Regions from separate parts of the Streptomyces sp. NPDC091282 genome, predicted to be linked through region 2. Evidence: predicted binding sites of a transcription regulator. Region 2 holds the regulator's gene; the other holds the start of a gene.

Region 1 (6,071 bases), on a different contig from region 2:
AAGCTCGGGCTGGTCGAGGACCGGCCGTACAAGATCTTCGGTGCGCAGGCCGAGGGGTGCTCGCCGGTGTCGGTGGCGTACAAGGCGGGCCACGACGTGGTCCGGCCGCAGAAGCCGAACACGATCGCCAAGTCCCTCGCCATCGGCAATCCGGCCGACGGGCCCTATGTCCTGGACATCGCGCGCCGCACCGGCGGTGCGGTGGAGGACGTCACCGACGAGCAGGTCGTCGACGCGATCAAGCTGCTCGCGCGGACCGAGGGAATCTTCGCCGAGACCGCCGGCGGGGTGACCGTCGGCGTCACCAGGAAGCTCATCGAGAATGGGCAGATCGATCCGTCGAAGTCGGTCGTCGTACTGAACACGGGTGACGGACTGAAGACGCTGGACGCCGTGGCGGGGACCGGGCTGACGGCGACCATCCGGCCCACTCTCGATTCGTTCCGTGAAGCCGGGCTCGCCTGAGTCAGCCTTATACATTCCAGCGCGTCGCCCCAACCGGAGGTTCACCCGTGAGCGTCACCGTTCGCATCCCCACCATTCTGCGCACCTACACCGGTGGCCAGGCCGAAGTCAGTGCCGAAGGCGGCACCCTCGGCGAGGTCATCTCCGACCTGGAGAAGAACCACACCGGCATCGCCGGCCGTGTTCTCGACGACGAGGGCAAGCTGCGCCGTTTCGTCAACGTGTACGTCAACGACGACGATGTGCGGTTCGAGCAGGGCCTGGAGACGGCCACCCCGGACGGGGCCGGCGTCTCCATCATTCCGGCGGTGGCCGGCGGCTGACCTGCCGTCCCGCTGACAGGCTGATCGAATGACCGAACATTACCTTCGGTAAGGCCGATCACCGAGTGTTCATCCGATTGCCCCCTCCGTGAGAGAAGCGGAGGGGGCAATTCTGTGTGGTTGAGCGCGGTACAGTTGGGGAACGCGATCCCGATCTCCAGGTCGGGAGCCCTGTATTCGATACCGCGAGGCTGCCAAGAAGTAGCCAAAGTGTGCGGGTTCTACGCGGCTTTTGTGGCTTTTATATGGCCCGACTTGCCCTGAATTCAGCCGAATTCTCACTACATTCCGGACCCTTCCCGTCCAGAATTCTCGTCCGATTGACCTGTTGCAGACGGCAGTTGGGCAGATACATTCAGCCGCGGTCGACGCGTTCCGGCGCACGCCCCCAACCATTGGGGAGTGAGGTCTGACCCGGATCCGCGAAGTGTGGATCTGTGCAAGGGCCAGTAATAGGGGAGTTAGGCATGGCTCAGGGCACCGTCAAGTGGTTCAACGCGGAGAAGGGGTACGGCTTCATCGCGGTCGACGGTGGTGCGGATGTTTTCGTCCACTACAGCGCGATCCAGATGGACGGCTACCGCACCCTGGAGGAAGGTCAGCGGGTCGATTTCGAGATCTCGCAGGGCCAGAAGGGGCCGCAGGCGGACATGGTCCGGCTCGCGACCAGCTGAAGCACGCGCCGACTGACAGCGTCGTTCTTCTTTCTTGTCGGAGGGCTCGTATCCCATGGGGAGTCATGGGTTACGAGCCCTTTGGCATGCTCCGGACATCGAGGTGCCGCGCCCCCGGTCCTGCCGGGGCTCCCGCGCCCGCGCGTGACCCCGCCACCACCCCTGAACGAGCCCCCGCTTCGCGAGGGCGCCTTGCACTCTCGATGGGCGAGTGCTAATCATTGGCGTTAGCACTCTGAAGGTGAGAGTGACAAAAATGGACCGGGTCGGTGAGGCCCGCAGGCCGGGTGGGGCAAAGGACCCACGGGTCGGCGAGCCGTCCGTCGCGGGCGCGGGCGCGGTCCGAAGACTCACCCCCAGTCCTGGAGGGACCACTTCACATGGCCAAGATCATCGCGTTCGACGAGGAGGCGCGGCGCGGCCTTGAGCGCGGTATGAACCAGCTCGCCGACGCCGTCAAGGTCACCCTCGGCCCCAAGGGCCGCAACGTCGTCCTTGAGAAGAAGTGGGGCGCCCCCACGATCACCAACGATGGTGTCTCCATCGCCAAGGAGATCGAGCTGGAGGACCCGTACGAGAAGATCGGCGCCGAGCTGGTCAAGGAAGTCGCCAAGAAGACGGACGACGTCGCCGGTGACGGTACGACCACCGCGACCGTGCTCGCCCAGGCCCTGGTCAAGGAAGGCCTGCGCAACGTCGCCGCCGGTGCCAACCCGATGGCCCTGAAGCGCGGTATCGAGAAGGCCGTCGAGGCCGTCTCCGGTGCCCTCCTGGAGCAGGCGAAGGACGTCGAGACCAAGGAGCAGATCGCCTCCACGGCCTCCATCTCCGCCGCCGACACCCAGATCGGCGAGCTCATCGCCGAGGCCATGGACAAGGTCGGCAAGGAAGGCGTCATCACCGTCGAGGAGTCCCAGACCTTCGGTCTGGAGCTGGAGCTCACCGAGGGTATGCGCTTCGACAAGGGCTACATCTCGGCGTACTTCGCCACCGACATGGAGCGTATGGAGGCGTCCCTCGACGACCCGTACATCCTGATCGCCAACTCGAAGATCGGCTCCGTCAAGGACCTGCTCCCGCTGCTGGAGAAGGTCATGCAGTCGGGCAAGCCGCTGCTGATCATCGCCGAGGACGTCGAGGGCGAGGCCCTGTCGACCCTGGTCGTGAACAAGATCCGCGGCACCTTCAAGTCCGTCGCGGTCAAGGCCCCGGGCTTCGGCGACCGCCGCAAGGCGATGCTGAACGACATCGCCATCCTCACCGGCGGCGAGGTCATCTCCGAGGAGGTCGGTCTCAAGCTGGAGAACACGACCCTCGACCTGCTGGGCCGCGCCCGCAAGGTGGTCATCACCAAGGACGAGACCACCATCGTCGACGGCGCCGGCTCCACCGAGCAGGTCCAGGGCCGCGTCAACCAGATCCGCGCCGAGATCGAGCAGTCCGACTCGGACTACGACCGCGAGAAGCTCCAGGAGCGCCTGGCCAAGCTCGCCGGTGGCGTCGCCGTCATCAAGGCCGGTGCCGCGACCGAGGTCGAGCTCAAGGAGCGCAAGCACCGCATCGAGGACGCCGTTCGCAACGCGAAGGCGGCCGTCGAGGAGGGCATCGTCGCCGGTGGTGGCGTGGCCCTGCTCCAGGCCTCCCAGGTGTTCGAGAAGCTGGAGCTCGACGGTGACGAGGCGACCGGCGCCAACGCCGTGAAGCTCGCCCTGGAGGCCCCGCTCAAGCAGATCGCCGTCAACGGTGGTCTCGAGGGTGGCGTCGTCGTGGAGAAGGTCCGCAACCTCCAGGTCGGCCACGGCCTGAACGCCGCGACCGGCGAGTACGTCGACATGATCGCCGAGGGCATCATCGACCCGGCGAAGGTGACCCGTTCCGCGCTGCAGAACGCCGCCTCCATCGCCGCGCTGTTCCTGACCACCGAGGCCGTCATCGCCGACAAGCCGGAGAAGGCCGCCGCGGCCGCTCCGGGCGGCATGCCGGGCGGTGACATGGACTTCTGATCGACCCTGGTCGATCGCTCGTCCTGACCGAGGGCGGCACTCCCTGTTCGCAGGGGGTGCCGCCCTCGGGCGTTTCCGCGTACTCAGGGTTTCCGTGCGCCCGGTGTCTCCGCGCGTCCGGTGTTTCCGCCGCTCGCGGACATGCGTGCATGGCTTGCCGTTGTGGCACAAACTGCCATCCGGTCAGGGTGTGTCGTTGGTGTGGGGTTCATCTGTTCTTCGGTAGGTGCGCACAGCATCCACTCCATGAAGAAGATCGCCCTCGCCGGTGCGGCCCTCGCGCTCACCGCCGCCTCCGCCTCCCTCACCGCCCCGGCCGCCTCCGCCGCCCCGGCCGGACACGCCTCCTCCGGCCACCGCATCCCGTTCACCGCCGCCACCGTGACCGCGGCCGACGACGGCTCGTACCACCTGGTCTGGAGGGCCCCCGGGGTGCGCTCGGTGACGATCCGCGCCGCCGGGCACGTCGTCGCGCGCGGCGGCGCCACCGGCGACGTGACTGTGAAGGGGCTGCGCGCCGCCGACCGGCAGTGGTTCGACTTCGTGCCCGAGCGCGGCGGCTCGCTGCACCTCGCCGACCGGCTGATCAAGCTGGACGGCACGACCAACTTCCGCGACGCGGGCGGGTACCGCACCAGCGACGGCCACTGGGTGAGGATGGGCGAGATCTACCGCTCCGACGCCCTGAACAACCTCACCGCCGCCGACGCCGCCAAGCTCCGGCGCCTCGGCATCCGCGCCGACTACGACCTGCGCACCGCGTCGGAGCGCGCCTCGGCCCCCGACGTCGTCCCGTCCGGCGTGCGCTACCACGTCGCCGACGTACTGGCCGGCTCGGACATGACCACCACCATGCCGACGACGCCGGAAGCCGCCGTCCAGATGATGGTGGACGGCGAGAAGTTCATGGTCAGCGGCGCCACCGCGCGGACCGCGTACCGCTCCGTCCTCGCCGGTGTCGCCGACCGCCACGGGTACGGCGTCCTCTACCACTGCACGGCGGGCAAGGACCGCACCGGCTGGTCCAGCGCCGCGCTGCTCACCGCGCTCGGCGTGCCCCGCGCCACGGTGACCGCGGACTACCTGGCCAGCAACACCTACCGCGCGTCCGCCAACGCGGCGGCCCTGGCCCAGCTGCCCCCGGCCCAGGCCGCGGTCTACAAGCCGCTTCTGGACGTCCGCACCGAGTACCTGAACTCCGGCTTCGACGAGGTCGCGGACACGTACGGCACCTTCGGCGCGTACCTGAAGCGGGGTCTGGGCGTCGACGGCCGGGAACTGCGCGACCTGAAGCGGGAGTTGCTGGTCGGCTAGCCGGGACGGGAACGGCCGGGTGACCTGGGTCACACGGCTTTCCCGCGGGGACGGGAATGGAGGGCTCCGCGGGAGTCGTTGACACCGCATGTGCACTCGATGCGTGTGCACATACCGTCCGGTCAACGACCTGTTCATGAGGAGCCCCCCACGTGACCGTCACCACGCCCTCCGCCTCCCGCGCGGCCGAGATCCTCGCCCGTCCGATCGCCCTGAACGGGTTCACGGTCCCCAACCGGATCGTGATGGCGCCGATGACCCGCCAGTTCAGCCCGGGGGGCGTGCCCGGTGAGGACGTGGTCTCGTACTACTCCCGCCGGGCCGCCGCCGGTGTCGGCCTGATCGTCACCGAGGGCACCTACGTCGGCCACGACTCCGCCGGGCAGAGCACCCGCATCCCGCGGTTCCACGGCGAGGAGCAGCTGGCGGGCTGGGCGAAGGTCGCCGAGGGCGTGCACGCGGCGGGCGGCACCATCGTGCCGCAGCTGTGGCACATCGGCATGGTCCGCAAGCAGGGCCAGCCGCCGGTGGCGGACGCCCCCGCCGTCGGTCCCTCCGGCATCCGCCTGGACGGCACCGAGGGCGAGGGCAAGGCGATGACCTCGCAGGACCTGGACGACGTCATCCGCGCGTTCGCCGAGGCCGCGGCCGCCGCCGAGCGCATCGGCTTCGACGGGGTCGAGCTGCACGGCGCCCACGGCTACCTCCTCGACCAGTTCCTGTGGGCGGGCACCAACCGCCGTACCGACGCCTACGGCGGCGACCCGGTCGCCCGCACCAGGTTCGCCGCGGAGATCGTGGCCGCCGTCCGCGCGTCGGTCTCCCCGGAGTTCCCGGTGATCTTCCGCTACTCGCAGTGGAAGTCGGACAACTACGACGCCCGCCTCGCCGAGACCCCGGAGGAGCTGGAGGCCATCCTCACCCCGCTCGCCGCGGCCGGTGTCGACGTCTTCCACGCCTCCACCCGGCGCTACTGGCTCCCCGAGTTCGAGGACTCCGACCTCAACCTGGCCGGCTGGACCAAGAAGCTCACCGGGAAGCCGACCATCACCGTCGGCTCGGTCGGCCTCGACGGCGACTTCATCAAGGCCTTCGCGGGCGAGGGCTCCGTGACCCGGGGCATCGACGACCTCCTGGACAGCCTGGAGCGCGACGAGTACGACATGGTCGCCGTCGGCCGCGCCCTCCTCCAGGACCCGGAGTGGGCGGCGAAGGTGCTGGCCGGCCGCACCGGCGAACTCGCCTCCTACGACGCCGCCGCGCTGAAGACGCTCAGCTGACCTGAGCCCCCG
Region 2 (6,071 bases):
ACGAGCCGGTCCTTGCCCTCGGCGGCCTTGACGACGCCCTCGCCCCACCGTCCGCGTCCGTCGGTGAGGATGACGTCCTCACCGGGCTGGAGCCGTTTCACGGAGACGGCGTGCCGGCCCTCGGGTCCCTCCAGGACGGCCTCTCCGCCGAGGACGGTCAGCGGGTCGGCCACGAACACCGGGGCGGTCACCGCCCGGCCCCCGTGACGCCCGTGCCGCCGGCCCCGGCGGACAACGCTGTCGCCGCGGCGGCGAGTTCGTCCGCGAGGACCTCCACCAGCCGCGCGGCGGGCAGTTCGCGGACCATCCGGTGCCCCTGCCCGGCCCACAGCGCCATGCCCTGCGCGTCCCCGGCCGCGGCGGCGGCCTTGCGCAGCGGCGAGGTGAGGTGGTGGACCTCGGGGTAGGCGGCGGGCGCGTACGGGCCGTGCTCGCGCATGAAGCGGTTGACCAGGCCGCGGGCGGGCCGCCCGGAGAACGCCCGGGTCAGCGCGGTGCGGGTGAACAGCGGGTCGGTCAGCGCCCGCTTGTGCGGTTCGGCGGCGCCGGACTCGGGCGTGGCCAGGAAGGCGGTGCCCAGCTGGGCGGCGCTCGCCCCGGCGGCGAGGACGGCGGCGATCTGGCTGCCGCGCATGATGCCGCCCGCCGCGACGACGGGAAGGGCCACGGTCTCGCGTATCCGGCCGACCAGCGCCAGCAGGCCCGTCCCGGACCCGTCGTTCTCCGGCACGTCCCGGTGGGTGCCCTGGTGGCCGCCCGCCTCCACGCCCTGGGCGATCACCGCGTCGGCGCCGGCCCGTTCGACGGCGAGCGCCTCCTCGGCGGTGGTGGCGGTGACGAGGGTGAGGGTGCCCGCCCGGCGCAGCGCCTGAAGCGCCTCCGGGCTCGGCACGCCGAAGTGGAAGGAGACCACGGGCACCGGGTTGTCGAGGAGGACGGCGAGCTTCGCGTCGTAGCCGTCGTCGCGGCCGCTGTCCGGGTCGCCGAGCTCGGTCTCGTACCAGGCGGCCTCACCGGCCAGCTGGTGCGCGTACACCTCCACCGCGCCGGACTCGGCGTGCTCGGGCTGCGGCATGAACACGTTCACGCCGAAGGGCCGGCCGGTCAGTCCCCGCAGCTGCTTGATCTCCTGGTACATCCCGTCGGCGGTCTTGTACCCGGCGGCCAGGAAGCCGAGGCCGCCCGCCTCGGACACGGCGGCGGCGAGCTGCGGCACGGAGACCCCGCCCGCCATCGGGGCCTGCACGATCGGAAGCGGGAAGAGATCGGTCAGTGCGGAGGACATGACGGCATGTTGTCACGTCCTCCGAACAAGACCGAATCGGGCCGCCCCTTTGGCACATGCCACATATGTCCGGCCCGCGGGGGCGGCGCCCCGGCCCGGCGGCCCGTCAGCGCCCGTTGAACGCGTCCTTGAGACGGCTGAACAGACCCTGCTGGCCGGGCTGGAACTGGCCCGTCGGACGCTCCTCGCCGCGCAGCTTCGCCAGTTCCCGCAGCAGCCGCTCCTGCTCGGGGTCGAGCTTGGTCGGGGTCGTCACCTCGACGTGCACGATCAGGTCGCCGCGGCCGCCGCCGCGCAGGTGCGTGACACCGCGCCCGTGCAGCGGGATCGACTGCCCGGACTGGGTGCCCGGCCGGATGTCGACCTCCTCCAGGCCGTCCAGCGTCTCCAGCGGCACCTTCGTGCCGAGGGACGCCGCCGTCATCGGGATCGTCACCGTGCAGTGCAGGTCGTCGCCGCGCCGCTGGAACGTGGAGTGCGGCAGCTCGTGGATCTCGACGTACAGGTCGCCGGCCGGACCGCCGCCGGGGCCGACCTCGCCCTCGCCGGCGAGCTGGATCCGGGTGCCGTTGTCGACACCCGCGGGGATCTTCACGGTCAGCGTCCGGCGCGAGCGCACCCGGCCGTCGCCGGCGCACTCGGGGCACGGCGTGGGCACGACGGTGCCGAAGCCCTGGCACTGCGGACACGGCCGCGAGGTCATGACCTGGCCCAGGAAGGACCGCGTCACCTGCGACACCTCACCGCGGCCGCGGCACATGTCGCAGGTCTGCGCCGAGGTGCCCGGCGCCGCGCCCTCGCCGTTGCAGGTGTTGCAGACGACGGCCGTGTCGACCTGGATGTCCTTGGTCGTGCCGAAGGCCGCCTCGTCCAGCTCGACCTCGATCCGGATCATGGCGTCCTGGCCGCGGCGGGTGCGCGAGCGCGGACCGCGCTGCGACGCCGTACCGAAGAACGCGTCCATGATGTCCGAGAAGTTCCCGAAGCCGCCGGCCCCGAAGCCGCCCGCGCCCGCGCCGCCGCTCTGCGAGAGCGGATCGCCGCCGAGGTCGTAGACCTGCTTCTTCTGCGGGTCCGAGAGCACCTCGTAGGCGGCGTTGATCTCCTTGAACCGCTCCTGGGTCTTCGGATCCGGGTTGACGTCCGGGTGCAGCTCGCGCGCGAGCCGACGGAAGGCCTTCTTGATCTCTTCCTGCGACGCGTCGCGGCGCACGCCGAGAACGGCGTAGTAGTCCGTGGCCACTTACGACTCCGCCAGGATCTGTCCGACGTACCGTGCCACCGCTCGTACCGCTCCCATCGTTCCCGGGTAATCCATGCGGGTCGGTCCGACCACGCCGAGTTTGGCGAGTGCCTCGCCGCCCGAACCGTAGCCGACCGACACCACGGACGTGGAGTTGAGTCCCTCGTAGGCGTTCTCGTGACCGATGCGTACGGTCATGCCCGAATCCCCCGCCTCGCCCATGAGCTTGAGGAGCACGACGTGCTCCTCCAGCGCCTCCAGGACGGGCCGGATCATGAGGGGAAAGTCATGTCCGAAGCGGGTGAGATTGGCGGTACCGCCGATCATCAGCCGCTCCTCGTTCTCCTCGACGAGCGTCTCCAGCAGGGTGGAGAGCACCGCCGAGACCGTACCGCGGTCCTCGGCCTCGAAGGCTTCCGGCAGATCCTCCACCAGCCGGGGCACGTCCGAGAACCGGCGGCCCGCGACCCGGCTGTTGAGCCGTGCCCGCAGATCCGCCAGCGCGGACTCCCCGAAGGGCGCCGGACAGTCGACCATACGCTGTTCGACCCGTCCGGTGTCGGTGATCAGCACCAGCATCAGCCGGGCCGGCGCGAGCGCCAGCAGTTCCACGTGCCGCACGGTGGACCGCGTCAGCGACGGGTACTGCACGACCGCGACCTGCCGGGTCAGCTGCGCCAGCAGCCGCACCGTCCGCGCCACGACGTCGTCGAGGTCGACGGCGCCGTCGAGGAAGTTCTGGATGGCCCGCCGCTCGGGCGCGGTCATCGGCTTGACACCGGCGAGCTTGTCGACGAACAGCCGGTAGCCCTTGTCGGTCGGGATCCGCCCGGCGCTGGTGTGCGGCTGGGCGATGTACCCCTCGTCCTCCAGGGCGGCCATGTCGTTGCGCACGGTCGCCGGGGAGACGCCGAGGTTGTGCCGCTCGGTCAGCGCCTTCGACCCGACCGGCTCCTCGGTACCGACGTAGTCCTGGACGATGGCGCGCAATACCTGAAGCCTGCGTTCACTCAGCATGCGGCGCCACACCTCCAGAAAGTCGTCCCCGCGGCCTTTCGGGTCTTTCGTCTGGCACTCTGCGATCCCGAGTGCCAGCGTCCCCGGCCCAGTGTACGGCCGTCGGGCACCGACCGGGCAAGGTCGGCCGGGACCCGTTGCGTTCTGCAGCTAGCGTCCCGGTATGACGGTGACTTGGGAAGAGCTGGGCTGGGAGCGGCTGGCCGAGGGGGTCGGCCGGTGCCGGCTGCCGGGCTGGGACTGCACGGCCGGGCTGGTTCTCGGGGCGGGCCGGGCCCTGATGGTGGACGCCGGGTCGAGCCTCGCGGAGGGCGCGCGGTTGCGCGGGCAGGCGCGGCGGCTGGCCGGACGCCGTGTGACCGATCTCGCGCTCACCCATCCCCACTTCGACCACGTCCTCGGCGCCCCGGCGTTCGCGGGCGCCGACGTGTACGCGGCGGCGGGCGTAGAGGCCGTGTTCGGGCACGGCCGCGAGGAGATCCGCCTGGACGCGGTCCGCAACGGCCTGCCGGCCGCCGAGGCCGCCGAGGCGGTGGCCGCGCTGACGGAGCCCGGCCGCGCGGTGCGCGGCGAACGGACCCTGGACCTCGGCACCGGCCGCCGGGCCCTGCTGGCCGCCGTGGGCCCCGGCCACACCCGGCACGACCTCGCGGTCCTCGTCCCCGGCGACCCCGCGGTGGTGTTCTGCGGCGACCTGGTGGAGGAGTCCGGCGAGCCGCAGACCGGACCCGACGCCGTGCCGTCCCGCTGGCCGGTCGCGCTGGACCGCCTGCTGTCCCTGGGCGGCGAGGACGCCCGGTACGTGCCCGGTCACGGAGCGGTGGTGGACGCGGCCTTCGTACGACGCCAGCGCGACGCGCTCGCCGCCCGCTTCGGCGTGTCGTGACCACGCCGCCCCCGCTTCTCCTATCGTCATCCGAATGCGCCAGTACTCCGCCGACCTGACCCCGCCGTGGAAGAAGCCGAAGCCGGTCCCGGAGGTGGCCGCCGAACCCGGCCTGGTCGTCGAGGAACCCGGCACCGGCTTCTGCGGCGCGGTGATCCGCTGCGAGGCGGGCACGGTGACGCTGGAGGACCGCTTCGGCAAACACCGCGTCTTCCCGCTGGAGCCCCGCGGCTTCCTCCTGGAGGGCCGGGTGGTCACCCTCGTGCGCCCCGCCGCTGCCGCCCCCGCGCGCCCCTCCCGCACGGCCTCCGGTTCCGTCGCCGTCCCCGGCGCACGCGCGCGCGTGGCCCGCGCCGGCCGCATCTACGTCGAGGGCCGCCACGACGCGGAACTCGTCGAGAAGGTCTGGGGCGACGACCTGCGCGTGGAGGGCGTGGTCGTGGAGTACCTGGGGGGCGTGGACGACCTGCCGGCGATCGTCGCCGAGTTCGCGCCGGGCCCCGACGCCCGCCTCGGGGTCCTGGTGGACCACCTGGTGCCCGGCACCAAGGAGTGGCGCATCGCCGAGTCGGTCACCAGCGGACACGCCCTGGTGGTCGGCCACCCGTACATCGACGTCTGGGAGGCGGTGAAACCGGCCGCCGTCGGCATCGACGCCTGGCCGCGGGTCCCGCACGGCCAGGACTGGAAGACGGGCGTGTGCCGGGCGCTCGGCTGGCCCTCGGACAACACGGGCGCGGTGTGGCAGGCGATCCTGGCCCGCGTCGGCTCCTACAAGGACCTGGAACCGGAACTGCTGGGCCGGGTGGAGGAACTGATCGACTTCGTGACGGCTCCCTAGGGTCTCCCCCTCGGGGTCCGGACCGCCCGCCTCTCAGTCCACGAGGTCCCGGACCACCGCGTCGGCGAGCAGCCGGCCGCGCAGCGTCAGCACGGCCCGTCCGCCGTCGTACGGGCCCTTCTCCAGCAGCCCGTCCGCCAGCGCGCGCCGGGCCGCCGTCCGCCCCTGCTCCTTCAGCAGCGTCAGCGGCACTCCCTCGCGCAGCCGCAGCTCCAGCAGGATCCGCTCCACCCGGCGGTCCTCGTCGGTGAGGACCTCGCGCCCGGCGCCCGGCGACCGTCCCGCCGCCAGCGCCGCCGCGTACGCGCCGGGATGCTTGACGTTCCACCAGCGCACGCCGCCCACGTGCGCGTGCGCGCCCGGTCCCGCGCCCCACCAGTCGGCGCCCCGCCAGTACAGCTCGTTGTGCAGGCACCGGGCGGCCTCGGAGGTGGCCCAGTTGGACACCTCGTACCAGTCGAAGCCGGCCGCCGACAGCATCTCCTCGGCGATCAGGTAGCGGTCCGCGTGCACGTCGTCGTCGGTCATCGGGACCTCGCCCCGGCGGATCCGGCGGGCCAGCTGGGTGCCCTCCTCGACGATCAGCGCGTACGCGGACACGTGGTCGGGGCCGGCCCCGACCGCCGCGTCCAGCGAGGCCCGCCAGTCGTCGTCGGACTCGCCCGGCGTGCCGTAGATCAGGTCGAGGTTGACGTGCTCGAAACCGGCCGCGCGGGCCTCGGCCACGCACGCCTCGGGGCGCCCGGGGGTGTGCGTGCGGTCCAGGACGCGCAGCACGTGCTGCCGGGCGCTCTGCATG

Evidence for each region. Region 2 encodes HrcA, which represses chaperone genes, less so after heat shock. Its sites were predicted from a motif close to TTNGCACTCNGNNNNNCNGAGTGCNAA; they were not measured.
Region 1: a site for HrcA is predicted at 1,654-1,680, ahead of groL (chaperonin GroEL). Genes of this name have one in related genera too.

What each region holds. Positions count from the first base shown of each region.
Region 1 is NZ_JBIVUX010000006.1:46,674-52,744, forward strand. Features, by position in the region: gene thrC (threonine synthase) at 1-465, shown strand, start outside; gene ACIQOE_RS27350 (MoaD/ThiS family protein) at 513-788, shown strand; gene ACIQOE_RS27355 (cold-shock protein) at 1,256-1,462, shown strand; gene groL (chaperonin GroEL) at 1,843-3,465, shown strand; gene ACIQOE_RS27365 (tyrosine-protein phosphatase) at 3,712-4,779, shown strand; gene ACIQOE_RS27370 (NADH:flavin oxidoreductase) at 4,932-6,059, shown strand.
Region 2 is NZ_JBIVUX010000001.1:919,172-925,242, forward strand. Features, by position in the region: gene ACIQOE_RS04190 (16S rRNA (uracil(1498)-N(3))-methyltransferase) at 1-191, opposite strand, end outside; gene ACIQOE_RS04195 (nitronate monooxygenase) at 188-1,285, opposite strand; gene dnaJ (molecular chaperone DnaJ) at 1,392-2,528, opposite strand; gene hrcA (heat-inducible transcriptional repressor HrcA) at 2,529-3,545, opposite strand; gene ACIQOE_RS04210 (MBL fold metallo-hydrolase) at 3,709-4,431, shown strand; gene ACIQOE_RS04215 (DUF3097 domain-containing protein) at 4,466-5,272, shown strand; gene hemW (radical SAM family heme chaperone HemW) at 5,306-6,071, opposite strand, start outside.